DNA from 3 places in the Vibrio chagasii genome. Region 2 is predicted to be linked to each of the others. Evidence: riboswitches for the same ligand, from Rfam matches in the RefSeq annotation. Region 2 holds a riboswitch; each other region holds the start of a gene.
What was found. A riboswitch is a leader RNA that binds a small molecule or an ion and turns the genes downstream of it on or off. The one in region 2 is predicted to bind thiamine pyrophosphate.
Positions count from the first base shown of each region.

Region 1 (10,385 bases), 330 kb from region 2:
CTAGGTGGGATTAGCTAGTTGGTGAGGTAATGGCTCACCAAGGCGACGATCCCTAGCTGGTCTGAGAGGATGATCAGCCACACTGGAACTGAGACACGGTCCAGACTCCTACGGGAGGCAGCAGTGGGGAATATTGCACAATGGGCGAAAGCCTGATGCAGCCATGCCGCGTGTATGAAGAAGGCCTTCGGGTTGTAAAGTACTTTCAGTTGTGAGGAAGGGGGTGTCGTTAATAGCGGCATTTCTTGACGTTAGCAACAGAAGAAGCACCGGCTAACTCCGTGCCAGCAGCCGCGGTAATACGGAGGGTGCGAGCGTTAATCGGAATTACTGGGCGTAAAGCGCATGCAGGTGGTTCATTAAGTCAGATGTGAAAGCCCGGGGCTCAACCTCGGAACTGCATTTGAAACTGGTGAACTAGAGTACTGTAGAGGGGGGTAGAATTTCAGGTGTAGCGGTGAAATGCGTAGAGATCTGAAGGAATACCAGTGGCGAAGGCGGCCCCCTGGACAGATACTGACACTCAGATGCGAAAGCGTGGGGAGCAAACAGGATTAGATACCCTGGTAGTCCACGCCGTAAACGATGTCTACTTGGAGGTTGTGGCCTTGAGCCGTGGCTTTCGGAGCTAACGCGTTAAGTAGACCGCCTGGGGAGTACGGTCGCAAGATTAAAACTCAAATGAATTGACGGGGGCCCGCACAAGCGGTGGAGCATGTGGTTTAATTCGATGCAACGCGAAGAACCTTACCTACTCTTGACATCCAGAGAAGCCAGCGGAGACGCAGGTGTGCCTTCGGGAGCTCTGAGACAGGTGCTGCATGGCTGTCGTCAGCTCGTGTTGTGAAATGTTGGGTTAAGTCCCGCAACGAGCGCAACCCTTATCCTTGTTTGCCAGCGAGTAATGTCGGGAACTCCAGGGAGACTGCCGGTGATAAACCGGAGGAAGGTGGGGACGACGTCAAGTCATCATGGCCCTTACGAGTAGGGCTACACACGTGCTACAATGGCGCATACAGAGGGCAGCGAACTTGCGAGAGTGAGCGAATCCCAAAAAGTGCGTCGTAGTCCGGATTGGAGTCTGCAACTCGACTCCATGAAGTCGGAATCGCTAGTAATCGTAGATCAGAATGCTACGGTGAATACGTTCCCGGGCCTTGTACACACCGCCCGTCACACCATGGGAGTGGGCTGCAAAAGAAGTGGGTAGTTTAACCTTTCGGGGAGGACGCTCACCACTTTGTGGTTCATGACTGGGGTGAAGTCGTAACAAGGTAGCCCTAGGGGAACCTGGGGCTGGATCACCTCCTTATACGAAGATATTCACGATAAGTGTCCACACAGATTGATTAGGTTTAGAAAGTAAAAGAGACGAAGAACTCCCAAGTTCTTCAATCCAGTGTCCCGTTCGTCTAGAGGCCTAGGACACCGCCCTTTCACGGCGGTAACAGGGGTTCGACTCCCCTACGGGATACCATTGGGTCGTTAGCTCAGTTGGTAGAGCAGTTGACTTTTAATCAATTGGTCGCAGGTTCGAATCCTGCACGACCCACCATTTCCTCCCAAGGAAATAAAAATATGGGGCTATAGCTCAGCTGGGAGAGCGCCTGCCTTGCACGCAGGAGGTCTGCGGTTCGATCCCGCATAGCTCCACCATTCCTTCCATGAGGAATTAAAACTTTTATGGGCGATTAGCTCAGTTGGGAGAGCACCTGCCTTACAAGCAGGGGGTCACTGGTTCGAGCCCGGTATCGCCCACCATCTTTAAGCATTCTCGAAAGAGAGTATTTAAAAATGGGTTAAAAGTTTAACACTTTGAAACTCTTGCTCTTTAACAATTTGGAAAGCTGACTGATTTAAATAACGTAGTTATTTAAATCAAATTAAAAGTTCTCAATGTTTATCTTTTGGATAAACACAACACAAACACATTCAAGTGTCTTGTATTCGATTCAAACTTGTTTGAATCACAATTGAGTCCGGCAAACACGTAATAAGAACTAACCCTTCTTATTACAACCAAAAACCTTGGTTGTTTACCATACATAAAGACCCTTTCGGGTTGTATGGTTAAGTGACTAAGCGTACACGGTGGATGCCTTGGCAGTCAGAGGCGATGAAGGACGTATTAACTTGCGATAAGCCCAGATTAGACAGTAAAAGTCATTTGAGTCTGGGATTTCCGAATGGGGAAACCCACTTACATAAGTAAGTATCTTGTTGTGAATACATAGCAGCAAGAGGCAAACCGGGGGAACTGAAACATCTAAGTACCCCGAGGAAGAGAAATCAACCGAGATTCCGAAAGTAGCGGCGAGCGAAATTGGATTAGCCCTTAAGCTTTTAATGAGACAGACGAAGGCTCTGGAAAGTGCCGCAATAAAGGGTGATAGCCCCGTAGTCGACATCTCATCATCAGTGAAAACGAGTAGGGCGGGACACGTGATATCCTGTCTGAATATGGGGGGACCATCCTCCAAGGCTAAATACTACTGACTGACCGATAGTGAACCAGTACCGTGAGGGAAAGGCGAAAAGAACCCCTGTGAGGGGAGTGAAATAGAACCTGAAACCGTGTACGTACAAGCAGTAGGAGCACCTTCGTGGTGTGACTGCGTACCTTTTGTATAATGGGTCAGCGACTTAATTTTAGTAGCAAGGTTAACCGTTTAGGGGAGCCGTAGGGAAACCGAGTCTTAACTGGGCGTACAGTTGCTAGGATTAGACCCGAAACCAGGTGATCTAGCCATGGGCAGGTTGAAGGTTGAGTAACATCAACTGGAGGACCGAACCGACTAATGTTGAAAAATTAGCGGATGACTTGTGGCTAGGGGTGAAAGGCCAATCAAACCTGGAGATAGCTGGTTCTCCCCGAAAGCTATTTAGGTAGCGCCTCGGACGAATACTACTGGGGGTAGAGCACTGTTAAGGCTAGGGGGTCATCCCGACTTACCAACCCTTTGCAAACTCCGAATACCAGTAAGTACTATCCGGGAGACACACGGCGGGTGCTAACGTCCGTCGTGGAGAGGGAAACAACCCAGACCGCCAGCTAAGGTCCCAAAGTATAGCTAAGTGGGAAACGATGTGGGAAGGCTCAGACAGCCAGGATGTTGGCTTAGAAGCAGCCATCATTTAAAGAAAGCGTAATAGCTCACTGGTCGAGTCGGCCTGCGCGGAAGATGTAACGGGGCTAAGCTATACACCGAAGCTGCGGCTACGCACTTATGTGCGTGGGGTAGGGGAGCGTTCTGTAAGCCGTTGAAGGTGGTCTGTAAGGGCTGCTGGAGGTATCAGAAGTGCGAATGCTGACATGAGTAACGATAAAGGGAGTGAAAAACTCCCTCGCCGGAAGACCAAGGGTTCCTGTCCAACGTTAATCGGGGCAGGGTAAGTCGACCCCTAAGGCGAGGCCGAAAGGCGTAGTCGATGGGAAACGGGTTAATATTCCCGTACTTCTTACAATTGCGATGGGGGGACGGAGAAGGCTAGGTGGGCCTGGCGACGGTTGTCCAGGTTCAAGTACGTAGGCGGAAGAATTAGGTAAATCCGGTTCTTCTTAACGCTGAGATACGATGTCGAGCTACTACGGTAGTGAAGTCATTGATGCCATGCTTCCAGGAAAAGCCTCTAAGCTTCAGATTGTAAGGAATCGTACCCCAAACCGACACAGGTGGTCGGGTAGAGAATACCAAGGCGCTTGAGAGAACTCGGGTGAAGGAACTAGGCAAAATGGTACCGTAACTTCGGGAGAAGGTACGCTCTTATCAGTGAAGTCCCTTGCGGATGGAGCAGACGAGAGTCGCAGATACCAGGTGGCTGCAACTGTTTATTAAAAACACAGCACTGTGCAAAATCGTAAGATGACGTATACGGTGTGACGCCTGCCCGGTGCCGGAAGGTTAATTGATGGGGTTAGACTTCGGTCGAAGCTCTTGATCGAAGCCCCGGTAAACGGCGGCCGTAACTATAACGGTCCTAAGGTAGCGAAATTCCTTGTCGGGTAAGTTCCGACCTGCACGAATGGCGTAATGATGGCCACGCTGTCTCCACCCGAGACTCAGTGAAATTGAAATCGCTGTGAAGATGCAGTGTACCCGCGGCTAGACGGAAAGACCCCGTGAACCTTTACTACAGCTTGGCACTGAACATTGAACCTACATGTGTAGGATAGGTGGGAGACTTTGAAACCGCGTCGCTAGATGTGGTGGAGTCGTCCTTGAAATACCACCCTTGTAGTTTTGATGTTCTAACGTTGGTCCCTGAATCGGGATTACGGACAGTGCCTGGTGGGTAGTTTGACTGGGGCGGTCTCCTCCCAAAGAGTAACGGAGGAGCACGAAGGTGGGCTAAACACGGTTGGACATCGTGTGGTTAGTGCAATGGCATAAGCCCGCTTGACTGCGAGAATGACAATTCGAGCAGGTGCGAAAGCAGGTCATAGTGATCCGGTGGTTCTGAATGGAAGGGCCATCGCTCAACGGATAAAAGGTACTCCGGGGATAACAGGCTGATACCGCCCAAGAGTTCATATCGACGGCGGTGTTTGGCACCTCGATGTCGGCTCATCACATCCTGGGGCTGAAGTCGGTCCCAAGGGTATGGCTGTTCGCCATTTAAAGTGGTACGCGAGCTGGGTTTAGAACGTCGTGAGACAGTTCGGTCCCTATCTGCCGTGGGCGTTGGAAAATTGAAGGGGGCTGCTCCTAGTACGAGAGGACCGGAGTGGACGAACCTCTGGTGTTCGGGTTGTCATGCCAATGGCATTGCCCGGTAGCTAAGTTCGGAATCGATAACCGCTGAAAGCATCTAAGCGGGAAGCGAGCCCTGAGATGAGTTTTCCCTGACACTTTAAGTGTCCTAAAGGGTTGTTCAAGACTAGAACGTTGATAGGCAGGGTGTGTAAGTGCTGCGAGGCATTGAGCTAACCTGTACTAATTGCCCGTGAGGCTTAACCATACAACACCCAAGGGGTTTTGATGGACTCAAAGATACAAACGCTTGAATGAGTTTGATGAGACAACACTTTTAATAAGCTTTCCGAATTTTAAAATTTGCTTGGCGACCATAGCATTGTGGACCCACCTGATTCCATGCCGAACTCAGAAGTGAAACACAATAGCGCCGATGGTAGTGTGGGGCTTCCCCATGTGAGAGTAGGACATCGCCAGGCTTTAAATTATGAACGACTTGTCAGCGACGACAAGTAGTCCACTGCGGAGTGGTAGTTCAGTTGGTTAGAATACCGGCCTGTCACGCCGGGGGTCGCGGGTTCGAGTCCCGTCCACTCCGCCACTTATTCGATGACCTCGCTTAATGCGAGGTTTTTTCGAATCTAAAGTACAAAAAGCTTTAGGGGTGTAGCTCCAATTGGCAGAGCAGCGGATTCCAAATCCGCGTGTTGGGAGTTCGAATCTCTCCACCCCTGCCACATTAATAGGCTCTAGCAGAAATGCTAGAGCCTTTTTGCTTTTCACCGCTCCAAATTCCAGTCAACAATTCCCTCGTTTCGCTAGTTCTGATGAAACAGTGTAAGTGCTTACTTATCTCAGCCTCGTTTATTAATATCCAAGCCACAAACTTCATTTCTTTATGAGAATTATTCTCAATATTTTGTTACATTTTGGTCGTTATTACTAAAAGGCTACAAATATGGACATCTCTCGTCGTAAATTTATTCAATCATCTCTCGCTATATCTGCACTTACAGTCCTTCCTGCTTGTTCTATGAAGAGGTCGGTTGATGAGAAGGGAGGGTATGTTTACGACTTAACTGCTGAGCCTTCTACTGCTGAAATTGTACCTGGATTTACTACTAACGTTTTGGGGTTCAATGGTCAGATCCCTGCGCCAACAATTCGTTGTCGACAGGGCGACAAAGTTACGATTCATTTCACTAATAAATTATCAGAACCAACCACAATTCACTGGCATGGTTTAAGAATCCCTATAGAAATGGACGGAGTGCCTTTCTTGAGTCAGCCACCAATTATGCCCGGTGAAACGTTCGTCTATGAATTTACGCCACCAGATGCAGGCACGTTCTGGTATCACCCACACATGAACAGTGTTAAACAACTTGGTATGGGCTTAGTCGGTCTAATTGTTGTTGAAGAGAGCACACCAGTTCAGTTCGATGAAGAGCATGCTTTGATGCTTAAACACTGGCACCTTGATAAACAAGGACAGTGGAAGGACTTAATGATCCCACGTCTTAGCGCTCGTATGGGGACTCCTGGGGAGTGGAGCAGTGTTAATGGAGTACATGAGCCTACTTATCAACTAAAGCAACATGCAACGACTAGGCTTCGTATAGCTAATGTCGATAACACAATCACTTATCCTATCGCTGTTGAAGGTGTAGAAGCATGGGTTATTGCCATAGATGGTAACCCGATAAAAACACCTTATAGGTTGACTGAACATAAAATCGGTCCAGGTATGCGAGTTGACATAGGACTGATTGCTCCAAAGGCTGGCAAGCGAGTGAATGTTCTGCAAATGAAGGGACGTTTTCCTTTTTCCTTGTGTGAATTTGAAGTCGTAGATTCCACGCTCATAGAAGGCAAAGCACTTCCTTTGTTGCCTCTGAATCCAGTACCTAAGTTAGATCTCGCGAATGCAGAAGAGATCGATTTTGTGTTTGAGTGGGAAGGGGCGGTGTCGCCGGTTTCTAAAGATGGGAAATCCATGCCTAAGTTTTGGCTGACAAATAAAAGAGCCTGGGAAGGAATGAGTAAAGACAATATTCCGGACCCACTCGCTACATTAGAGTTAGGCAAAACCTATATATTCGATCTTAAGAATGTTACTCAATACCATCATCCAATCCATATTCATGGTCATACGTTTACGGTACTTGAGTTAGATGGCAAAAAAATTGAAGAACCTTTTCACACAGATACTGTGTTACTTGGAAAGAACGGTCGAGCTAAAGCAGCATTTGTGGCAGATAACCCCGGACGTTGGATGTATCACTGTCATGTGATTGAACATATGAAAACAGGACTGATGGGTTATATCGAAGTTAAGTGACACCTGTAACGTTTAATATTTGCGCATACATTCTTAGTTTCCACCCTCGCTTTTATCGGCGTTAAAGCTAGAATATAGGGATTATTGTTAGGGAGGATTCATGGGTCAGTTATCTATTCTTGGTTTTATCGCTATTGGTGGCGCTTTTGGTGCTTGTTCACGTTATCTGATTTCCGAGTTATGCGTAGTGATGTTTGGACGAGGTTTTCCTTATGGTACGCTAACTGTTAACGTGATTGGCTCTTTGATTATGGGATTACTGATCGCCGCGTTCGAAAATGAGATGGTTGCAACTGAACCCTGGAGACAGATTATTGGCTTGGGCTTCCTTGGTGCCTTGACTACATTCTCCACTTTTTCGATGGATAACGTGCTTCTTATGCAGCAAGGCGCATTTTTCAAGATGGGGCTTAATGTTCTGCTTAATGTAGTACTCAGTATTTCAGCCGCATGGATCGGCTTCCAACTTTTGATAAAGTCTTAAAACTTTCTTACGATTTGTTAACAACTCGGCTTGGTTTCTCCAAGCCGTTTTTATATACTCGATCGTACTTGTCGGAGTGCCATATGGCTGAGACCGTTAACTCGGGATCCGTTGAACCTGATCAGGCTAATACCTGCGAAGGGAACAAGAGTAGATATCTAACTAGAATCCCTCTAGAGATCTATCACCAGATCACAACTGTATTTCTTACCGTGATCCCTCTTGTAGCATCAATCCGTCAAGCATTTTTATCCCAATAAATAATGGCTAAAAGCCAAGGAAAAATGCTATGTCGAGTCGTAAACAAGCAAGACTGGAAGCGAAGAATTTCATCGATTCTTTATCAGTACAACCTTATCCAAATTCAAAGAAAGCTTACATCCAAGGTTCTCGAGAGGACATTCAAGTCCCAGTTCGAGAGATATCACTTGCTGATAGCCTTGTTGGTGGTACCAAAAAAGAGCCTGTATTTGAACCTAATGCACCTATTCACATCTATGACACCTCTGGTGTTTATACCGACCCAACGCACGAGATAGACCTTTATAACGGCCTTCCAAAGCTAAGAGAGCAGTGGATCGAAGAGCGTGGTGATACCGAGCTATTAGATGATGTTAGCTCTGTTTATACCAAAGAGCGCCTAGAGGACGAAACCTTAGACGAGCTTCGTTACGGAAACCTGCCTAGAATTCGTCGTGCGACTGGCGATCAATGTGTGACTCAGTTGTACTATGCTCGTAAGGGGATTATTACCCCTGAGATGGAATACATTGCGATTCGCGAGAATATGGGGCGTCAGAAGTTCGCAGATGAGCAACTGAACCACCAACACCCTGGTCATAACTTTGGCGCAAACCTACCGAAAGAAATTACCCCTGAGTTCGTGCGTAAAGAGGTTGCTGAAGGTCGAGCAATTATCCCTTCAAACATCAACCACCCAGAATCAGAACCTATGATTATTGGCCGAAATTTCTTAGTTAAGGTGAACGCCAATATCGGTAACTCTTCTGTAAGCTCTTCGATTGAAGAAGAAGTTGAGAAGTTAGTTTGGTCAACCCGCTGGGGCGGCGATACAGTGATGGATTTGTCGACTGGTCGAAATATTCACGAAACACGAGAGTGGATTCTACGTAATAGCCCAGTGCCAATTGGTACTGTTCCTATGTACCAAGCACTTGAGAAAGTGAACGGTGTTGCTGAAGACCTTAACTGGGAAGTGATGCGTGACACCTTAATTGAGCAAGCAGAGCAGGGCGTCGACTACTTTACGATTCATGCTGGCTTGCTTCTTCGCTATGTCCCTATGACGGCTAAGCGTGTTACCGGAATTGTCTCTCGTGGCGGTTCTATCATTGCTAAATGGTGTCTTGCTCATCACCAAGAAAGCTTTCTATACACCCACTTCCGCGAGATTTGTGAGATCTGTGCGAAGTACGATGTAGCACTTTCATTAGGTGATGGCCTGCGTCCGGGCTCTATTGCTGATGCCAATGACGAGGCTCAATTTGCTGAACTTCGCACCTTAGGTGAACTGACGAAAGTGGCGTGGGAATATGACGTACAGGTGATAATTGAAGGCCCTGGACATGTACCAATGCACCTTATTAAAGAGAACATGGACGAGCAGTTAGAGCACTGCCATGAAGCGCCTTTCTATACATTAGGCCCGCTTACTACAGACATTGCCCCTGGTTTCGACCATATCACCTCTGGTATTGGTGCCGCGATGATCGGTTGGTATGGCTGTGCGATGCTTTGTTACGTGACCCCAAAAGAGCACTTAGGCTTGCCAAATAAAGAGGATGTTAAGACTGGCTTGATTACTTACAAGCTAGCGGCGCACGCTGCTGACTTGGCAAAAGGGCATCCAGGAGCACAAATCCGTGATAATGCGCTTTCAAAAGCGCGCTTTGAATTCCGTTGGGAAGACCAATTTAACTTAGCACTAGACCCTGATACAGCCCGTTCTTTCCATGATGAAACCTTGCCACAAGAATCAGGTAAGGTCGCACATTTCTGTTCTATGTGTGGACCTAAATTCTGTTCGATGAAGATTTCTCAGGAAGTGAGAGAGTATGCTAAAGACACAGAACAAGTAGCCTCTGATCAGGCTATCGAGATCAAGATGCTAGACAATCCGCTGGAAGGGATGCGTCAAAAATCACAAGAGTTCCGTGATACTGGCTCAGAGCTTTACCACCCAGCCGTTGGTGCGAAAGAAGCTCAACTAGAGGAATAATGACAGTGAAAATTCTGATCCCATCTCAATATATTGAGTTAACGGGAGAGGTTCAACACTGTCTATTGGTTGCTAAGCGACAAGGCTTAGCAACTGATGCAGTTGAGTTGGGTGTCAGCCCAACTCAATACTTCTCTATCGTTGATTCTCAACACTCACTTACTATTGGCTTTGCTTCTGATGTCGCATCAGTTGAAGCGGAGCAGCTAGGCTCACTTGACCATATTGTGATTTATGACGAGCCGTTATCGCTGGCAGATGTTCGCGATGCTTTAGCGCAATACCCTAATACGATATACGTTGGTGTAACCAATGACGCTGCCGTGTTAGATATTTGGTCACACTTAAACGCTAATCGAGCTATTAAAAGTATTAACCCCGATCATCAAGCCATAGATAGCCGCCATCACTTTGCGTGGTTACTAATGTTATTGGCTCTAGATTTTCCATTAGAAGACGCACTGGTTCTCGCACGCGCTGCGTCTAATGTTTCACGTGGAACATGGCCAAGCCACTACCAAGGGTTTCCAACTCCGGTTTTAGAAGACAAGAGTTTAGGCATTAGTGTTGGCTGGGCCCATCAAGGAACGTCACTTTCATTCCCTGATTTGACTAAGAAAAGCCTCG
Region 1 covers NZ_AP025465.1:3,346,707-3,357,091, reverse strand. Annotated here, with positions in the region: rRNA gene OCV52_RS15535 (16S ribosomal RNA) at 1-1,312, shown strand, start outside; tRNA gene OCV52_RS15530 (tRNA-Glu) at 1,402-1,477, shown strand; tRNA gene OCV52_RS15525 (tRNA-Lys) at 1,480-1,555, shown strand; tRNA gene OCV52_RS15520 (tRNA-Ala) at 1,581-1,656, shown strand; tRNA gene OCV52_RS15515 (tRNA-Val) at 1,686-1,761, shown strand; rRNA gene OCV52_RS15510 (23S ribosomal RNA) at 2,069-4,959, shown strand; rRNA gene rrf (5S ribosomal RNA) at 5,058-5,173, shown strand; tRNA gene OCV52_RS15500 (tRNA-Asp) at 5,219-5,295, shown strand; tRNA gene OCV52_RS15495 (tRNA-Trp) at 5,355-5,431, shown strand; gene OCV52_RS15490 (multicopper oxidase family protein) at 5,653-7,035, shown strand; gene crcB (fluoride efflux transporter CrcB) at 7,136-7,519, shown strand; TPP riboswitch at 7,582-7,680, shown strand; gene thiC (phosphomethylpyrimidine synthase ThiC) at 7,809-9,758, shown strand; gene OCV52_RS15475 (thiamine phosphate synthase) at 9,758-10,385, shown strand, end outside.
Region 1: it holds a riboswitch for thiamine pyrophosphate, as region 2 does, so the genes downstream of both, thiC (phosphomethylpyrimidine synthase ThiC) here and thiB (thiamine ABC transporter substrate binding subunit) in region 2, are expected to answer to the same signal.

Region 2 (10,385 bases):
ATGGCCGCATTGCTCTCGACTTTAATGGTTATAGCGCTAAGCTTGACGCTAACGTGGAAACACCAGATGGTCAGTTGGATATCGAAGGCTCTGGTGAGTGGCAAGATCTCCAAGCATGGCATTCGAATGTTAGGGTGTTTGCTGATGAGTTGATGGTGGTTGTTCCACCTATGGTCAAGGTTAAGGTCGTCCCTGATATGACCATAGACGTTACGCCTGAGCTTGCAAAAATTACTGGTGACATTGCATTACCGTGGGGCCGCATTGTCGTTGAAGACTTGCCACCGTCTGCAGTTGGTGTTTCTTCTGATCAGGTCATTTTGAATAAAGACCTGCAACCTGAAGGCGAATCGACCATTCCATTTAATGTGATGACCAATATTAATATCTCAATCGGTGATGACTTCAAATTGTCTGCTTTCGGCCTTGAAGGTGAATTGGTCGGTAAACTGAATGTGGCTCAAAAAGACCAAGGCCCGTTTGTGACGGGCGAGGTCAACATCGTTAACGGTACCTACCAATCGTTTGGACAAGACCTGCTTATCGAAGAGGGAAAAATCTTAATGAATGGGCCACCGGATCAGCCATACGTTGCGATCAATGCGATTCGTAATCCTGACAATACTCAAGATGATGTGACAGCTGGTATTCGAGTGACAGGCCCTGCGACAGAACCAGCTATTGAGATTTATTCTGATCCTGCGATGCCGCAAGCAAATGCTCTTTCATACATCTTGCGTGGTCAAGATATTGATGGCGAGTCGAATGGCTCAATGACAACGACCTTAATTGGCTTGAGCTTAGCGAAGAGCGGTAAGGTCGTTGGTGAGATTGGTGAGGCCTTTGGTGTACAAGATTTGCAACTGGATACCGCAGGCTCTGGCGACGACTCACAAGTCACGGTAAGTGGTTACATCCTGCCTGGTTTACAGGTTAAGTATGGCGTTGGTATCTTCAATTCGCTTGGTGAGTTTACCGTTCGTTATCGATTGATGCAGGATCTCTACGTTGAAGCCGTTTCGGGTCTCGACAGTGCGGTAGACCTTCTTTATCAATTTGAGTTCGAGTAGAGCTGTTTGAGTTCGATCGGCAATGTTTTAGCCATTCATTTAACGCGCTTGCGTGAATGGCTTGTGGGGGATTTATGAAGCATCTTGTTTTTGTTTATGGAACCTTGAGACAGGGTCAATCGAATCATCATTATTTGAAGGGCTGTGATTTACTTGGGCGATTTGATACTCCTGAGGAATACGCTCTTTTTGACCTAGATGCCTATCCCGCGATGATTTTTGGAAAGAAAAGTGTCGCTGGGGAGGTCTATATGATTAACGACGAAGTTTTGGCGTCGCTCGATCGGCTAGAAGATGTGCCTGTCGAGTATCGTCGCGAGCAAATAGAGACTATATTTGGGTTAGCATGGGTATATTTGTATCAGCTTGATCTAACAGCTAATAAAGAAATACTTTCGGGTGACTGGTGTCAGCGGAACAATGATTCCTAACTAGTTAATCACCTTACGAGACAACAAAAAGCCAGCACTGAGGTGCTGGCTTTTTTAATGGCGTTAGTTTGAGAATGAAATGAGAGGGTTACTCAGGGTTCAGCTCAAGAAACTCTTCTACTTTACGTACCATTTTTGTTGAACCAACGAAGAAAGGCACACGTTGGTGTAGCTCTGTTGGTTTGATATCCATAATACGTTGTGCACCGTCTGATGCTATACCGCCAGCTTGCTCCATAAGGAAAGCAATAGGGTTGCATTCATAAAGCAAACGCAATTTACCTTGAGGGTGGCTCTCTGTACTTGGGTACAAGTAGATGCCGCCTTTTAGCAAGTTACGGTGGAAATCAGACACAAGAGAACCAATGTAACGTGACGTGTAAGGGCGGTTATCGCTTGGCTCGCTTTCCTGACAGTATTTGATGTACTTCTTAACACCGGTTGGGAAGCGGATGTAGTTACCTTCGTTGATCGAGTAGATCTTACCTTCGTCTGGAATCATCATGTTTTCATGAGATAGACAGAAAGTACCCAGAGATGGATCGTAGGTGAAACCATTTACGCCAGCACCCGTTGTGTAAACCAGCATGGTTGAAGAACCGTAAATTACGTAACCGGCAGCTACCTGTTTGTGGCCTGGTTGCAGGAAGTCTTCTTGAGTCGGTGGTGTTCCGATTGGAGAGACACGGCGGTAGATAGAGAAAATCGTACCAACCGATACATTTACATCGATATTTGATGAACCATCAAGCGGGTCCATCAACACGACGTATTTTGCGTTTTTGTTGAGCTCTTTATTGAAGGCAACCGCTTCGTCTTCTTCTTCACTTGCTACACCACAAACTTGGTCACGAGCTTCTAGAGCCGCTTTAAATTTGTCGTTCGCATAAAGGTCTAGCTTCTGCTGCTCTTCACCTTGAACGTTGTCTGTACCAACAGCGCCAGTAATGTCGACAAGACCTGCTTTGTTGATTTCACGGTTAACAATTTTTGCAGCAAGACGAATTGATGACAAAAGGGATGATAGATCACCACTTGCATGGGGAAAGTCACTCTGTTTCTCAACAATGAACTCACCAAGGGTGCGCATCTCAGACATGTTATTTCCTTAAACTTCTCTGAATATTAGGGGGGATTTGAGCACCATAGAATTTGCCTCTTAAGTGGGCTTTATTCATCTAGACGCTTACCTAAATTCTAAGGCTTAGATCTTTTTAATGGTAATGAACTAAGCGACACAGATCTCACTTACTATGTCGACTCAATTTGTTTTGCATTGCTGCTCGCTTTTAAGCGTCATTTAATGATAATGAGTACAAGCCGTTTTAATTAGGCACTGTTTATTTAGCCAAGCGTTTTGGAAGCAATTTATGCATATTCATATCTTAGGAATTTGTGGCACCTTCATGGGTGGTGCTGCGGTATTGGCTCGTCAATTAGGTCACAAGGTTACGGGTAGTGACGCGAATGTTTACCCACCAATGAGCACCTTGTTGGAGTCGCAAGGGATTGAAATTATTGAAGGGTTCGACCCAAGCCAACTAGAGCCTAGGCCTGACCTGGTGGTTATCGGTAATGCGATGAGCCGTGGTAACCCATGTGTTGAGTATGTTTTGGATAACAACCTTAGATACACCTCTGGTCCACAATGGCTGCAAGAGTTCTTACTGCATGACCGCTGGGTTCTTGCGGTGTCCGGTACTCACGGTAAAACTACAACTTCCAGTATGTTGGCTTGGATCTTAGAAGACTGCGGTTATGCGCCAGGCTTTTTAGTTGGTGGGGTATTGGGTAACTTTGGTATCTCTGCTCGCTTAGGTGACAGCATGTTCTTCGTGGTAGAAGCCGACGAATACGACAGTGCTTTTTTCGACAAACGCTCTAAGTTCGTTCATTACCATCCAAGAACCTTGGTAATGAATAACCTTGAGTTCGATCATGCCGACATCTTTGACGATCTTGAAGCGATCAAGCGCCAATTCCATCATTTAGTGCGAACTGTGCCAGGCAATGGTCGTATTTTCTCACCCAAGCAAGACACCGCGATTCAAGATGTTTTATCACGTGGCTGCTGGAGTGAGACAGAATCGAGTGGCGAAGCTGGCGATTGGGATGCCAAAAAACGAGTTAAAGATGGCTCTCAATTTGAAGTTTACTTCCAAGGTGAGTGTGTTGGTACAGTAGTTTGGGACTTGGTTGGTGATCATAATGTCAACAATGCTCTTATGGCGATTGCTGCGGCAAGGCATGTGGGTGTGACACCAGATTTAGCGTGTGAATCGTTGGCGAAATTCATCAATACTAAACGTCGTCTAGAGTTTAAAGGCGAGGTCGCTGGTGTGTCTGTTTATGATGATTTTGCTCATCACCCAACGGCGATTGAACTTACGCTCGGCGGCTTACGTAATAAGGTCGACTCGAAAAAAATCATTGCCGTTTTAGAGCCTCGTTCCGCCACCATGAAACGTGGTGTGCATAAAGAAACCTTGGCTGATTCGCTCAAACAAGCGGATTCCACCTACTTATTCCAACCGGACAACATTGATTGGTCGGTGCAGGATGTCGCAGATGCTTGTCATCAGCCTGCACATGTTAGTGACGATATGGATGTATTTGTTGCTAAAATTGTTTCAGAGGCGCAAGCGGGCGACCAAATTCTGGTAATGAGTAATGGTGGCTTTGGTGGTATTCACCAGAAATTGTTGGACGCGTTAGCTCTTAAAGGTTAACCCAGTCCACGACTTTATAATTGAAGTAACTGAGAACATGACAAAACACGATAAAGCGATAATTCTTGCTTTTACTGGCGCATCTGGTGCGCCTTACGGACTGCGCTTGCTTGAATGCTTGTTGGCAGCAGACTATCAGGTCTATCTGTTGATCTCGTCGGCAGCGCGAGTGGTGTTGGCTACTGAGCATGAGCTTAAGTTACCTGCTGGGCCAGATGCGGCAAAGCAAGCCTTGGTTAAGCACTTGGGCTGCGATCCAGAAAAGCTGGTGGTATGCGGCAAAGATGACTGGTTTTCTCCAGTTGCATCAGGTTCTGCAGCGCCGAAGCAGATGGTGGTCTGCCCATGTTCTGCGGGCAGTTTGGCATCCATTGCTCATGGGTTATCGGATAACCTGATTGAGCGCGCAGCAGATGTGGTGATGAAAGAGCGAGGCCAGCTGTTATTGGTGGTTCGTGAAACGCCATTCTCAACGCTACATCTAGAGAACATGCACAAGCTATCGACCATGGGTGTAACCATCATGCCAGCCGCTCCGGGGTTTTATCACCAACCTAAGTCAATAGAAGACTTGGTCGATTTTATGGTGGCGCGCATTCTCGACCATCTTGGTATTGACCAAGGTTTAGTACCTAGATGGGGCTACGATCAACGTAATTGATCCAAACTTGATAGCTTATTGTTAAAAATCGAATTACAATTCTGAACACTCATCGGGGAGCAAACCATTCAAATAATGAATGCGAGCTGAGATCAAGCAGGTGCTTGGGACCCGTAAACCTGAACCAGATAATGCTGGCGTAGGAATTGAGTTAGGAACCACCTCCATCGTTCTCCTCCCTCAAACCTGTGCCGCTCAGACCATGGAGAGCGTCCAGTGAAATTCACATTAACTACCCTTGCTGTTACTACAGCTATCTCTTTTTCTGCCTTTGCTGCAGACGATACGTTAACCGTCTACACCTATGACTCTTTTGCTGCGGATTGGGGCCCTCGTCCTGCCGTCGAGAAAGCGTTTGAAGAAAAGTGTGGCTGTGATGTGAATTTTGTCGCGCTCGAAGATGGTGTCTCTATCTTGAACCGTTTACGCCTTGAAGGCGGCAACAGCAAAGCTGACATCGTTTTGGGCTTAGATAACAACCTCATGGCTGAAGCGAAAGCGACTGGCTTACTGGCTGAGCATAATGTTGATACATCATCAGTAACACTGCCAAATGGTTGGGACGACAATACATTTGTACCTTACGACTTTGGCTACTTCGCTTTTGTCTACAATACAGAGAAGCTAGCAAACCCACCGAAAAGTCTGAAAGAGTTGGTTGAGCAACGTGAAGACCTGAAGGTTATCTACCAAGATCCACGTACTTCAACCCCAGGCCAAGGCATGATGTTGTGGATGAAATCGGTATACGGTGATGAAGCGACAGCGGCATGGAAGAAGCTAGCTCAGAAAACGGTGACGGTAACCAAAGGTTGGTCTGAAGCTTACTCTATGTTCCTAGAGGGCGAATCTGATTTAGTATTGTCTTACACAACTTCTCCGGCTTACCACATCATTGCGGAGAACGATTCTAAGTACGCAGCTGCGAACTTTGAAGAGGGACATTACACTCAAGTGGAAGTGGCAGCAAAGGTCAAAGGCAGTAAGAATGAAAAGCTTGCTGATGAGTTTATGGCGTTTATCCTAAGTGATGAATTCCAATCGGCGATGCCGACAGGCAACTGGATGTACCCAGTGACGGACGTTGAGCTACCTAAAGGTTTCGAACAACTGACGGTACCTCAGAAAGCGTTAAGCTTTAGCTCTGAAGAGATCGCCGAGAAGCGTAAGCCTTGGATTCGTGAATGGCAGAGTGCACTTACTTTTTAATTTACTTTTAAAAGAATGAACGACCTGTATTTAAAGCCATTCTTTATGTTTGGAATAGACTTTTTACGGTAAAAATCAATTTATGATAAAGAAAACGCCTAAGGTCGGTATTTGGGTCGCGATACTCATTACCGCCTTCGTGGTTTCAGCAGTAGGGGCATTGCTTAGCAATGCCCCTTCTCTTGATATCAGCCAAGTATGGTCCGATCCCTACTATTGGCATGTAACGAAGTTCAGTTTTTATCAAGCGACACTCTCAACGGTGCTGAGTGTTGGCTTTGCTATACCTATTGCACACGCCCTGTGTCGCAGACAGTTTTTTGGGCGAGCACTACTGTTAAGGCTCTTTGCGTCGACCTTAGTTTTGCCTGTGTTGGTCGGTGTATTCGGTTTGTTAGCGATTTACGGCAACAGTGGGTGGTTAGCTAAATCCTTGGCGAACTTCGACATTGAGCTCCCATTCTCGATTTATGGCCTGAATGGTATTTTGTTGGCACACGTCTTCTTCAACCTGCCTTATGCTAGTCGCTTACTTCTGCAAGCGTTAGATACCGTGCCTGCTGAGCAGCACAAGTTGTGTGCGCATTTAGGCATGAGTCATTGGAATAAATTCAAATGGGTTGAATGGCCTCGCTTAAGACAACAGTTACCCCATGTATGTGGCTTAGTCTTCATGCTGTGCTTTACCAGCTTTGCAACTGTGATGGCGCTGGGCGGTGGACCTAAATCAACCACTATCGAGCTCGCTATTTATCAGGCGATTAAATTCGACTTTGATCTGCAAGCAGGGGCTTTGCTGGCGATATGGCAAATGCTGTTATGTGGCGTGTTAGCGGTGAGTATTCAGCGCCTATCTAAGCCGATCTCAGTGACGGCGAGTCAGCTGTCGGAAGAGAAGTATTTGGTTAAAGACAGCTGGTGGTCAAAAGCTTGGGATAGCTTTTGGATCATCATGGTATCAATACTCGTATTACCGCCACTGTTGATGGTGCTTGTTAGTGGTATTAACGCTCAAGCCTTGACAGTGCTCAGCAGTGAGCCATTTTGGGCGGCGCTGATGACGTCGGTGAGAGTCGCTTTATTGGCGAGTGTTATTGCTGTTGGCATAGGTATCGCTATATTGCTCACGAGCCGAGCATGGCGCTTGCAAAACAAGACGATCAGAGCCGATAAAATCGAGCTGATCGGCACTATTATCTTGGTGACGCCGGGATTAGTGATCAGCACAGGTATCTTCTTATTGCTACGTTCATTTATCGATGTGTTCAGCTTGGCTTTCTTTATTGTGATTGCCGTAAATAGCCTAATGGCGCTGCCTTATGTGATTAAGACACTTGCCCAACCTATGTTGCATCTGTCTCAGCAATATCAATATGTGTGTGCCAGTTTAGGTATGACTGGCTTTACTCGCTTTAGGTTAGTGGAGTGGCGTGCATTGCGTAAACCGATGGCGCAGGCTTTCTCAATCAGTTTTATGTTGGCGATGGGCGATCTAAGCGCGATTGCCTTGTTTGGTAGCCAAGACTTTAGAACCTTGCCTTTGTATCTATTCCAATTGTTAGGTAGCTATCAAATGGAAGCGGCTGCTGTGGTGTCAGTGAGTTTGCTGTTACTGAGTGTTGGCAGCTTTAGTCTGATTGAATTTTTGTTTACTCGAAGCTCAAAGCTAAAGAGTTAAGGAACCTATGATGTTAGTGATGAAAGATGTGGATTACCACTATCACCAAGAGTTGTTTAGTTTTGATTTCCAAGCCGATCAGGGTGATATTGTTGCTCTGATGGGGCCAAGTGGTGCGGGTAAATCAACGCTACTCGCATTGGTTGCTGGGTTTATTGAGCCAACATCGGGTGAGATTTCAGTGGCCGGCCAGTCGCTTATTGGCAAAGAAGCACATCAGCGACCTTTGGCAATGCTGTTTCAAGAACACAACCTATTTGCTCACCTCACGGTACGTGAAAATATTGGTTTAGGGTTGCATCCTGGGTTAAAGCTTACCGCAACCCAAAAGCAATCTGTGGAACAAGCCGCAGCGCAAGTTGGTGTTGCTGAGTATTTGGATCGATTGCCTGAGCACTTATCTGGCGGTCAACGCCAACGTGTTGCCTTAGCGCGTTGTTTCGTTCAGCCTCATGATATTTGGCTACTTGATGAACCTTTCTCTGCACTTGATCCTTTGCTGCGAGAAGAGATGCTTAGCTTAGTGAAGCGATTAGCGGCAGAGCGAAATATTACGGTTTTGATGGTGACGCACCATTTAGGTGATGCGCGTAGCATTGCGAATAAATTTGTGTTCGTTACTTTGGGGAAGGTATTGGTTGAGGACTCAATTGAGGTACTCACTGTCGACCACCCTCAGCCAGAGCTGAGCTCGTTTGTTAGAGCTGGCGAGTAGTACTTAATTACCGGCAGAATCAAAAAAAGACCTAGCACGTGCTAGGTCTTTTTTTGGTAACTGATAAAGCGATGACGGATTAGTCTTCTTGTTTTAGCTCTTTCAGAATTTGGAAGATCTCACGGAAAGCCTTTGCTGGCTTGTTTGCTTTCTTCTCTTTGTTAGCTTGACGCGCCAATTGGCGAAGACGTTGACGGTCTGCTTCAGGATACATTTCCATGACTTCTGAAATAGCAGCATCACCTTCTTCAACGATACGGTCACGCAGTTGCTCAAGCTTGTGTAGCTCAGCTGTTGCTTGTGAGTGCTTGTTACGTACCTTGTCCAAAGCCGCTTGAATCGGCTCTGGGTCGATGTTACGCATGATCTTACCAATGTATTGAAGCTGGCGACGTTTTGCTTCGTTCTTAAAGCGTTGTGCGTCTTTAATCGCGAGTGCCAAATCTTCAGACAGAGGGAATTTCTCTAATACTGATGGCTTTAGGGTAACAAGTTCTTCCCCTAGTTTCTGTAGGGCTTCCATGTCCGTTTTCATTTCGGTTTTACTTACCCAGATGATTTCTTCTTCTGGTTCCCATGGAGCTTTTTGGTTTTTGCGAGCCATCTTTTCTGCCTATGTCACTATCTCAAACGAATATATTGCCTATTTTAGCAAGAATCTTGGGGAGAAAGCGAAATTCTTGTTATCCTACTTAATATTGACCTACAAAATTAGAATAGATATGGATGTAAAACAGCAAGTCGCCCAGCAAAGAGTTGATCTAGAAGCCGCAGTTGCAAAAGCGTTGGACATGGCCTCTGTGAGTGCCGACGCCGCTGAGGTCGCTATTACTAAGTCAACGGGTTTGAGTGTTTCAACACGCATGTGTGAAGTGGAAAACGTTGAATTTAATAGTGATGGTGCGCTAGGCATTACTGTTTATCGCGGCCAGAAAAAAGGCAGTGCATCTACATCTGATCTGAGTGAAAAAGCGATTGCTCAAACAGTCGCAGCTGCACTCGATATCGCTCAGTACACCTCAGAAGATCCGTTCGCTGGCCCTGCAGCAAAAGAATACATGGTGAAAGAGATTCCAGACTTGGACCTTTTTCACCCTGATGAACCAAACCCAGACTATGCCGCTGAGATTGCGATTGCTGCTGAGAAGCAAGCATTAGCTTATAGCGACAAGATCAAACAAAGTGATGGCGCGAGTTACGACAGCCACTACGGTGTTAAGGTCTATGGTAACAGCCACGGTTTGCTAGCAAGTTATGCATCTAGCCGTCATAGTACGAGCTGTTGCGTGATTGGTCAGGGTGCTAATGGTGAAATGGAACGTGACTACAGCTATACCGTTGCACGTCACCGTGATGAGCTATGGACGCCAGAGCGCGTAGGTCAAGAAGCAGCAGAAAAGACCATTAGCCGCTTAGATGCGAAAAAGCTAGCAACAGGTCAATACCCGATCATGTTCGCTAATGATGTGGCAACTGGCCTTATTGGCCACCTAGTGATGGCGATCAGCGGTGGTAACCTGTATCGCAAAGCGTCTTTCCTATTGGATCATCTAGGTCAGAAAATCTTGCCAGATTGGTTCAACATCTCTGAGCGCCCACACATCTTACGTGGCTTGGCGTCGAGCCCATTTGATAGTGAAGGGGTATTTACTCAAGATCGTGAAATCATCACCGATGGTGTGCTCGCAACTTACCTCCTAACGAGTTACGCAGCACGTAAAATGGATATGACACCGACAGGTCATGCTGGTGGTATTCATAACTGGTTCGTTAAGTCGACAGGCCAAAACTTTGAGCAGATGCTTAAAGAGTTGGGTACTGGCTTCCTCGTAACTGAAGTGATGGGCCAAGGCGTAAATACTGTCACTGGCGATTATTCTCGTGGCGCTGCA
Region 2 covers NZ_AP025465.1:3,018,057-3,028,441, reverse strand. Annotated here, with positions in the region: gene tamB (autotransporter assembly complex protein TamB) at 1-1,070, shown strand, start outside; gene OCV52_RS13925 (gamma-glutamylcyclotransferase family protein) at 1,145-1,501, shown strand; gene fbp (class 1 fructose-bisphosphatase) at 1,590-2,600, opposite strand; gene mpl (UDP-N-acetylmuramate:L-alanyl-gamma-D-glutamyl-meso-diaminopimelate ligase) at 2,872-4,230, shown strand; gene OCV52_RS13910 (flavin prenyltransferase UbiX) at 4,268-4,891, shown strand; TPP riboswitch at 4,935-5,054, shown strand; gene thiB (thiamine ABC transporter substrate binding subunit) at 5,108-6,100, shown strand; gene thiP (thiamine/thiamine pyrophosphate ABC transporter permease ThiP) at 6,183-7,778, shown strand; gene thiQ (thiamine ABC transporter ATP-binding protein) at 7,789-8,493, shown strand; gene yjgA (ribosome biogenesis factor YjgA) at 8,573-9,097, opposite strand; gene pmbA (metalloprotease PmbA) at 9,216-10,385, shown strand, end outside.

Region 3 (10,385 bases), on a different replicon from region 2:
GCTGACACCAGAGCTGCAAGCCAGTGAAACGCGCTCAATTCAAATCATCATCTTACTAACGGGTGTGGCGTTAGTTATCGGCATGACAAGCGCCGTTTTAGTGACTCGCTCTATTACCAAAGGTATCGCACAAGTTAAACAGATCACCAATGAGCTTTCTCAAGGTAACTTAAATGTTGAAGTGAACATTGAGAGCAAGAACGAGATTGGTGAACTGCTGACTAACATGGAGATCACCATTGAATCTCTGCGTGATATCGTAAGCCAAGTGAACCGCTCTAGTGTGCGTATTGGTGAAATGTCTGAGTCACTCAATCAAGTGACTAACAACAGCTCGACCAACGCAACGCAGTTGAACAGCGAGATGATGAACATCTCAACCGCAGTCGACCAACTGGCTTCAAGTACATCTGAAATCGCTTCAAGTGCTAATCACGCCTCTCAAGTTGCCAACCAAGCAACTGAGAACGTCGCGATGGGCCTCAAAGAAGTAGACAAAACACTGCATGAAATTGGCAGCGCCGATGAGAGCATGCAGGTCAGCAGCCAGAAAGTGACCGACCTACACAAAGAGTCGATGAACATTGGCGCAATCCTGGAAGTAATCAAAGGCGTATCAGAGCAGACTAACCTTCTCGCGCTGAATGCCGCGATCGAAGCCGCTCGCGCAGGTGAACAAGGTCGCGGATTTGCCGTCGTAGCGGATGAGGTAAGAACGCTTGCTAAGCGTACTCAAGACTCTGCTAGCCAGATTGATGAGCTCATCACCTCACTACAACGTGGCGCTAAAGATGCGTTAGAGTCGATCAAAGAGAGCCATAGTACGGTTTCAGATGCTTCAACACAGGCGCAGCAAGCTTCTCAGAACTTACATGTGATAAATCAACACATCCAAGACCTGAACCAAGCCAACAGCCAAATCGCGGTTTCGGTTGATGAGCAGGATCGTCTTACCAAATCACTGGGTGAAAATGCGCAAGGTGCGAATACCATCGCGCAAAGTAACCAAGAGTCAGTCAGCAGCATTTCAGGTGCAGCTAGCGACTTAACTGAGGTTGCGCATCACCTAGAGAGCCAAGTGAACCGATTTAGAACCTAGTCAGCTAGTCTATACACTGCTGGTACAGTTCCAAACCAATAATAAAAAGCCCCCAACACATAAGTGTCGGGGGCTTTTCTATAACTAAAGCGTTTTAAGTTAGGCTTCTAACTGATTTCTTAGGTGCAGATGAACCTTATTGAATCTTCAAACGTTGAATCAGAGTTTCTTCGTCTAACTGATATAGCTCATCAAGCAAGCTCATTTGCAAGCTACCCGGACCGCGAGAGTTCTCAGCAGCAATTTCACCAACCACACCTAATACCGCCGCGGCAGCCAAACCGCTTTCATCACCAACAGCAGCAAATGCGCCAGTCAGTGCGGTTAAAGTACAACCCATACCCGTCACATACGGCATCATTTGGTGTCCATTGTTTAACGTTACTACGCTGTCTTTGGTGACAACATAATCCGTCTCGCCTGAAATCACCACATTTGCACCGTATTCAGCCACTAAGCATTGTGCAGCACCTAACGCAGCACCACTGCTATCAAGCGCATCCACACCTTTGCTCTGCGCTTGCTCGCCCGCCAATGCAATAATCTCAGACGCGTTACCACGAATGATTAGCTTATCCGCTAAACGTGCGATTTGACGAGAAGTCTCTGTACGCAGCGTACTTGCACCACAACCGACTGGGTCAAGCACCACAACCTTGTTGTTCGCGTTCGCTTGTTCAACCGCGAAGCACATTCTTGGCGCCCAGACACTGTCGAGCGTGCCAATGTTGATCACCAAAGCGCCAGAAAATGACATGATCTCAACCAGCTCTTGTTGCGAGTGCGCCATGATAGGCGAAGCACCAATTGCCAATAACGCATTGGCTGTATTGTTCATCACCACATAGTTAGTAATATTCACAACCAGTGGCTTTTGCTCTCGTACTGCGCGCAGCGATTGGATGATTTGTTCAGTTAGCATGGATTAGTCCTTATTCGTAAAAGTCGCTTTAAGCCGTTGTTGAGTCATTCAGTGCATTCAGACCTTGCTGCCAGAAAGCCACTTCCATACGCGTTGCGGTTTTAAATATATGCACGATGTTCTGGCCGCGCTCGCTGTTGATATCAATTTCAGCCAGTAGCTGATTGAAATACTCAGCGCCTGTTGCCACGCCAGACTGAAACTCTTCACCACCGTAAAGCTGCAACCAGCTTGCGTATGGGTTACCTTCCAAAACAGTGTCACTGCTTTCTAATAGCGCTTTACCAATCACAGCATAACCAATTGAACACGGAGCCAATGCCGCATAAAGATCAACAAGATCCCCCGTCATACCCGCGTCTAAAACGTATCGCGTGTAAGCGACGGTGCCGAAATCTTCTGGTTCGTTTTCTAAATCAGATTCCGTTAAGCCCCATTGACCACAGTAAGTCACGTGGTGAGAAATTTCAGAATCCAATAGAGCATGAACACTTGGCAGAGCACGGCGCATATCAGCTAGTGTTTTTGCCTTATAAATCGCCAATGCATAAGCACGGGCATACTGTTTCAAGAACAGAAAATCTTGTTTCAAGTAATGCAGAAAACACGGCTGAGCAAGAGTGCCGTTTGCCAGCGTTTTAACAAAATCATGCTCGGTGTAATCTTGCCAATCTTGCTGACAGGCTTGGATTAAGTCTTGGTATTTCATGAGATTCCTTAGTCAAAAGCCGGTACGTAATCAGCAGCTTTTGGTAGTGATTTGATAATGCCTTTGTCGAACATGAACTGCGCGTAATCATCGTAACGCTTCATGTCTACCGCAGAAGGGCGAAGTGCAAAACGAGTCAATGTGTCGTTCCATGCACGTTGGTTAAGCTCGTTGTTTAACGTATCTGGCGAATACGCCACAAACTCGCTCCAAGAGTCTTGCGGGTGGTTCACAATGTAAGTGGTTGCTTGCTCAAGTGCTTTGTTGAATGCTTTGATTGCTTCGTCGTCGTGTTTCTTTGCGTTCGCCACAAAGATCAACTCGTCGTAAGCTGGCACACCGTGCTCTTCTGGGAAGAATGCTTTGGCTTTAAAGCCTTCAAGGGCTAGTTGATTCGTTTCGAAGTTACGTAAGCCACCCCAGATTGCATCTACTTTGCCTGATGCCAGTGAAGACGACAGTGCCCAACCAACATTGATAGTTTGGACGTCAGTAAACTCAACATTTTCCTGAGCTAGCATGGTGCCGATCGTCGCTTCTTCATTACCTGCAATCGCGATACCGATCTTTTTGCCTTTCAGATCCGCTAGTGAATCGTTCTTGCCGTTATCCAGCACCATCAACGTGTTCAGTGGTGTGGCGATTAGGGTTGATGCACGAACCAAAGGCAAGCCTGCAGCGACATCCATAGTTAAACTTGGTTGGTAGGTTACTGCGAGATCGACCTTACCTGCTGCAACGAGTTTTGCTGGCGTGCTTGGGTCAGCTGGCTCTTGGATTTCAATCTCTAGGCCCTGATCTGCAAAGTAACCACGCTCTTGAGCAATCACAATGGGGCCGTGGTTCGGGTTTACAAACCAATCCAACATCAGTGTCAGTTTCTTGTGTTCCGAATCCGCTAATGCATGACCTGAAACTAGCGAAGCAAGCAGTGCCACTGCACCTACCAATTTGGTGTTTTTCATAGTTAACCTTTCCTTTTGAATATTATTATTGTGTTTGTCGATCTAATTTCTAACGTGGTTTGTTTAGATAAATAGCCTGAGCGAAGCTTTATTAAACAAAGAGTTATTGAGCTAGCCATCATTGGTTCCCCCAGGGGATAGCTTTTTTGAGTAATTTGTCTGTGATGAAGTAGAGCGAGATAGAGAGCACCGCCAAGATAAACAAGGCAGCAAACATCTCATCAATGATCATGCGCGCATTGGCTTGCAGCATTAGGTAGCCTAGCCCTTCACTCGAACCCACCCACTCGCCAACAACCGCGCCAATCGGAGCGATAACCACTGCCACACGAATGCCCGACGCCAATGTTGGCAGAGCAGCAGGAAGTTGAATGTGGCGTAGCAGTTGCCATTTCGATGCACCCATCGTCTTAGCGAGATCAAGATACCCAGTCGGAGTATTTCGCAGGCCGTCATAACAGCAGGTAGTTACAGGGAAGAAAATTATGATCGCCGCCATCACTACTTTTGAGGCGATACCATAGCCAAGCCACAGCATCAGTACTGGCGCGATCGCAAATACAGGAATCGCTTGGCTAGCAATCAAGATCGGCAACAGCCAGCGTTTCAATGGGTCAAACATCAACATCTGCAGAGCGAAAAACAGCCCCATCGTCAGACCTAGTAATAGCCCTAGCAAGATTTCTTGTGCAGTTACCCAAGTGTGTTTGAGCAACACGTCATAGCGTTCAATTAGCTTGAGGAAAACTTCAGCAGGAGCCGGCAGAATAAAGCTTGGCATTTCGAAAACAACGACCACAAGTTGCCATAAGCCGAGAATCACAACACTGCTGATAAGCAAACGCATAACGGGATTAATCTGAGTTGAACGCTCAGACCTAGCCTGCACGTTCGTTGGCTGAGTGACAGCTTCACTTCGCGTTAAATCAGTCATAATCACGCTCCAACTGGTCTAAGATCGCCTGTTGCAACTCGGCACACTCACCATCGAGCACTCGTGGCGTCGCCGTGTGAGGCACAGATAAAGAGTGAGCGCTCGCAGGTGTGCCTTGGAACACATACAAGTTATCCGCCAAACGCACTGCTTCTTGCGGATCATGAGTGATCAACACAACGGTTTTATCTCTTAATAGTTCACAGGCTAAGCTCTGTAACTTGTGTCTTGTTACCGCGTCCAGTGCTGAGAAAGGCTCATCCATCAACACCACTGGCTTGTCTTGCATTAAGGTTCGAGCCAAAGCAACACGCTGGCGCATACCACCAGACAACTGATCCGGCATAGTATCCGCGTAATCGGCCAAACCAACTGAAGCGAGTAACTCGAACGCTCGGTTCTTTTGGTCTGCATTTTGATGCTTGTTCGTAGTGTCTTGGAAGCGATGGCTCAGGCATACATTGTCGATAACCGACAACCATGGCAGTAACAAATCTTGCTGTGCCATGTAAGCGATGCGATTGGTTAAAGGCAGTTCATCAGACGTTACCAATGTGCCCTGCCACTCCACCTTGTCGCCCAACAAACCTGCTAAATAACGCAATACCGTCGTTTTCCCACAACCACTTCGCCCAAGCAGCACTGTCCACTTACCTGCGCTTAAGTTAAGTGACAGCCCCGACAGGGTCGCGTACTCGCTATCTCGGTAACGCAACGTCGTATTGCTAAGTTGAACGCTAACCGTATTAACGGACATTACCGTGCCCAGCGAAAAAGTGATTTACTGGGCCATGACCTTGACCTACTTTCAACTCGTCAGCATGGGCAATCGCGCGTGAAATGTATTGCTTACCTAAGTCGACAGCCTCTGGAAGCGTGTTGCCTTGAGCCAAGAAAGAAGCAATAGCAGAAGAGAGCGTGCAGCCCGTTCCATGAGTGTTGTTGGTAGGAAAACGCTTCGCGGTAATGACAGCAGATGCAGTTGGTAGAATCAGTAAGTCATTGCTGTTTTCATCTTTCTCTAGATGACCACCTTTTAGCAGAACGGCTTTAGCACCTAAAGCGCGTAAGTCTTCAATCATATCCTGCATTTCGGCTTCGCTTTCAGGAACGGCTTTTCCTGTCAGTGCAGCGCCTTCTGGCAAATTAGGCGTGATGATGTCAGCGAGCGGAATCAGCTCTTGTTTTAATGTGGTGATAGCCGAGTTTTCTAAGAGAAGGTCGCCACTTGTCGCGACCATTACAGGGTCAATTACTAAGTGTTTGGGCTGGTATTGTTTGATTTTGTCTGCAACGACTTTGATGATTTCCGAATCCGCTAACATACCGACTTTTACCGCCACGATATTCAAATCGGTGAACACCGCATCTAATTGGCTGGCAACATGCTCAAGTGGGATTGGGAAAATGGCTGATACGCCTTGGGTATTCTGAGAGGTAATCGCAGTAATCACCGAACAAGCGAAGCTACCCGTTGCAGACATGGCTTTAATATCCGCTTGAATACCTGCGCCGCCGCCACTATCGGAACCTGCAATGGTTAAAACAATCGGAGTATTGACCACCGAAGATTGGTTTTGTGGTGTTTGTGTATTCTTGAGTGGCGCTTGAGTGTTGGAATGCTGCGTCATGGTCGCTCCTACTATCTAAAAGACGTAAGAGAACCGAACTTTGGCCGTAAAGAGAGTGTGGAAGTGAAACCAATGAGAGCTCATTGTTAGACCACATAGACAAAGTCATCATAGTTCCCTACGCCAGTGTTAACTGAATCAGGTTCAACGGGTCTCGAATAACGATCTCAGCAAATACCAATTAAGGTGGATGCCCCCCGACTATTGATAACGATAGTAACAGCACTCTCGCGACTGAGATACTCATTTTATTCATTTATAAGAGACAAGCATGAATAAAATTCAATTTAGCTTTGTTAACAAGCACTTAGTTTCGCTGATTATTTGGTTGTGATTGAATGGATAAACACATGACTATCAACAACATACCTATCCAACCGACCAAAGGTATCCGCTCCCCCACAATCCAAACAGCCAATACGGCGGCAACAACTGGCTCAAGCAAAGTAATCAAATTCGCACTACTTGCCGTGACATGTCTTAACCCGAAACTGAACGCGATATAACCCAAACATTGAGGAAGTAACACCAAGTAACTCACCACGAATATATTAGTACTTGAAGCGAATAGATTGTCACCAGTGAACCATAACGTTGGTAATAACAACATTGCACCTAAACCAAATATGCTGCCCATCGCCGCTTGTGACTTGATGCCCTGGTCTATCAGAGCTTTTGTCGCCCACGAATAAATGGCATAACACAACCCAGCAACCAAACCTAAACCAATACCTAAAAGCTTCAGGCCATCATTAGGTTCGCTCCCTACTGACGACTCAGAAAAAACCAATAGTCCAATACCAACCACGCCAATGGCAAAGCTCGTCAGCCAACGTTTATTAATATTATTATTTTTGCTAATAAGACACTCTAAAAGCGCAGAAAAGAACGGAGCAGTAGCTATCGACACCACAGTTCCCATCGCGACACCCGATAATTTCATCGAAGAGTAGAAAGCCAAAGGATAGATCGCCAAAGCCAATGCACTCGCGGCTAACAACTTTTTGTTGAGCAAAAGCTTATCAAGTGAAGATAAGATCTTCCGATACGCCAAGCCCGCTTGCATTAAGCCACCAACGCCCATTGAAAACGCGCCAATCGCTAGCGGGCTGAGATCCGGCGCAAAGCTTGCGGCTGTACCTGTCGTACCCCATAAAACAGAAGCAAACACGATGGCTAAAGTGCCCGTTTGGAATTCGTTAACGCGATTGATGGCAAGATTCATTACTATTACCTAGTCTATTTTCATTTCTGAACTAGATAATAGTGAACACACGCTAGATTTAGTTTGCCAAAAGGACGCTATTATTGCTTTGAAAGACTCTCTTTCATTGAACCTAAAAACGCCCTCGGAGACATGCCAAAGTGCTGAGAGAAGCGTCGACTGAACGCAGACAAGTCGCTATAGCCCACATTTTCTGCGACCAATTGAACAGGTAAATCAGTATGGCTTAGCAAGGCTTGTGCTTTCTCCATACGATAGCAAGTGATGTATTTAAGGGCACTGATTCCAATACACTCTTTAAAGCGCTTCTTAAATTGAGTGGGGCTCAAACAAGCCGTTTCTGCAAGCTGAGAAATAGAGAGAGACTGGGCGTAATTATCCGCAATAAGCCTTTGCACCGCACGAATACGAGGGTCGATGCTCTTGCTGACTTCTTGTTGCTCTAATAGCAGTGAAAACACATCTAAGATAGATGATTCAATGCCACTGTCCACTTGGTATTCCAACTGCTTTTCCACGAACAGCAAGAAGCTCATTAAAGGTGGTGTTATCGTGAACACCGAAAGCTCATGCTCTAACAAGTGCTGCGGTAACTCCACCATATCCGCAACAATAAAGCGTGCCGCTTCATCCGCCTTAAACGCATGAGCTGTAGTGACTGGAATTACCACGCATTCACCAACAGCGACCTTTCCAACATACCCAACCATTTCAATACTAATACTCCCTTGAATAGGCAACACCAGTTGATGGTAGCCGTCATGGGCATGAGTATTAAATTGCTTGGTGTAAGATCGAATGCTTAAGCTAGATTTCATGAGCAACGCCGACGTTGGTTAAGTGCGTAAAGGTAACTGTATACAAGTAAAAGTATTTGAGACACATTAACTTATCATCTGCAGTTAGTCACACTTCTCGTAAATAGTGACCGTTCCCCTATAGCGATACTATTCGATAACGCGAATCTCAATAGCAAAGATACCGTGAACCGGGATCATCTCTTTGTATTCGTGAAAGCTGTAGAGAAGCTCAACGCCCTCATCAATTGAATCACTCAAATTAGATAGCACTCCTAGTCCCTCTGTCATCAATAACGCTCTTGGGTCAGGATAGTTTCTTACGTCCAATACTTCGACAGTCAGCGCGTTTGGCTTAATCACATCTAAACCAACAAACGGTGGACCTGATATCACTTGAAAAGCAATGTGGTCTCCTTTAGTCAGCTGGTCATATTGAATGGCCTCATAACTGTTATTTGTTCTTATCTCAACACGCTTCGCGCCACTCTTTATTGCGTCTAGCGGTCGTTGGTAGATTTCCAGCTTGTAAGAATTCATAAGCCCTCTTTTTTAAATGTTGTTTCGTGCTGCTTACCATAACTCAAGTAAGCGCAGCCGTTACTTTATATTGAGCTTAGTTCACATGAGTACAGAATCACAAAATCAAAAAAGCCGTTTAAGTATTGCTACTCAAACGGCTTTTTAACTCAAGTCTGATTGGCATGGCTAAGAGCTGTTAACCTAACTGGTGATCGCTCATTAACTAAATTGCCTTCTACACTCAATTACTTTTGAAGTTGCTCTTTAGCGGCTTCAACCTTAGAAAAATCTAGGCCAAGTTCTTCAACGGCTTCTTTGATTAGCGCAGGGTTTTGCATTACCTGCCCCATAAGCATTTGAAGCTTGTCTTGTGGTAAACCAAGTTGGCTGATCGTCGCCATTGCTGCAAGAGGGTTTTCAGTCAACGTTTGGAATAGCTCGCTAATTTGCGCGTCGCTAATATTGTTCTCTTTCAACATTGCTAGAATCGGGTTCATCTTTTTACCTTTGAAACACTAAATAAAATAGGAGCACAGCATACCATCTAGCTGTGCTCGATTGTACTAGCAACTTATACTTTGCCTAGTGTGAAGTAACGCTAAACCTAGCGAGACTCTAACGGGTAAGAGCGGTAACTCCACATACCATAGGTACGAAGAGCGTCACGGTAGATACCTAGCAGCTCACCATCACTTGCTTTCTTGAGTTCTGAAAGTGGCTTATCAGGGTAAGAAACCGTATCGAAAGTAATGCCTTGAGGTCCAGTTTGCCAGCTTGCCACTTCAAATAGAGTTTGACCACGGCGAACGTGGCTTGCCGAGCTAATAATCGTCGCGTGTTTAATGTTGTGGCGAGCTAACGCATAACTACTGAATAAGGCATTGCCAACCGTGCTAGTCGCATAATTTTCTTCAATGATGCGATCTTTGCTTACCCCTTTTTCAATAAGCCAGTCCGCCATCAACTTACCTTCAGTCTTGTGGTTCTTCGGCACGCCACCCGTTAACACGATCATCGCATCCGGATTCGCTTTAGCCATAGCTAGAGTTGTCTCAAGACGCTCAATCAAGATCTGATGCATTGAGCCGTCTGGATTCAGCGCATAACCTAGAGTAACGATAGCGCCGTGATCATCCAGCAAACCTTTGTCTGCAGATTCTTTAAGCGGTGTTTCTAACACGCGATCAACCGTCGCAAAAATGCGTTTAATATCTTCAGCCTTACCTTCGTTCAGGCTTTCTAGCTTCTCCATGTGCTTATTGGATTCACTTTCATTGCCTTCAAATCGCTGCCAAACCGCAAGATAAGCATGAAGGTCAACATCGTCTGGTGCAACCGTCAGTGCTTGTTCAAACAGCTCAATCGCGCGCTCTGCATTTTTGTTGTAAATCTGAGCGTTCGCTGCCGAGATCAGTAAGTCAGTACGATAAGGTTCTAGTTGGTAAGCCTCTAGCAGTCGGTTGGTCACAATTTCCATGTTACTTGGCATTTTTGCTGTGAAACCGGCGTGAGAAATTCTCGCCGGAGACTTAAACGCTTGCAATGCATCAAGAAGTAATTGGTCGACAACCTGTCGCTTCG
Region 3 covers NZ_AP025466.1:1,736,987-1,747,371, reverse strand. Annotated here, with positions in the region: gene OCV52_RS23530 (methyl-accepting chemotaxis protein) at 1-1,099, shown strand, start outside; gene thiM (hydroxyethylthiazole kinase) at 1,236-2,021, opposite strand; gene tenA (thiaminase II) at 2,050-2,730, opposite strand; gene OCV52_RS23515 (ABC transporter substrate-binding protein) at 2,739-3,695, opposite strand; gene OCV52_RS23510 (ABC transporter permease) at 3,814-4,629, opposite strand; gene OCV52_RS23505 (ABC transporter ATP-binding protein) at 4,622-5,386, opposite strand; gene thiD (bifunctional hydroxymethylpyrimidine kinase/phosphomethylpyrimidine kinase) at 5,376-6,260, opposite strand; TPP riboswitch at 6,359-6,470, opposite strand; gene OCV52_RS23495 (DMT family transporter) at 6,568-7,485, opposite strand; gene OCV52_RS23490 (helix-turn-helix domain-containing protein) at 7,566-8,303, opposite strand; gene OCV52_RS23485 (ASCH domain-containing protein) at 8,433-8,822, opposite strand; gene OCV52_RS23480 (DUF2999 family protein) at 9,050-9,301, opposite strand; gene OCV52_RS23475 (YdcF family protein) at 9,409-10,385, opposite strand, start outside.
Region 3: it holds a riboswitch for thiamine pyrophosphate, as region 2 does, so the genes downstream of both, thiD (bifunctional hydroxymethylpyrimidine kinase/phosphomethylpyrimidine kinase) here and thiB (thiamine ABC transporter substrate binding subunit) in region 2, are expected to answer to the same signal.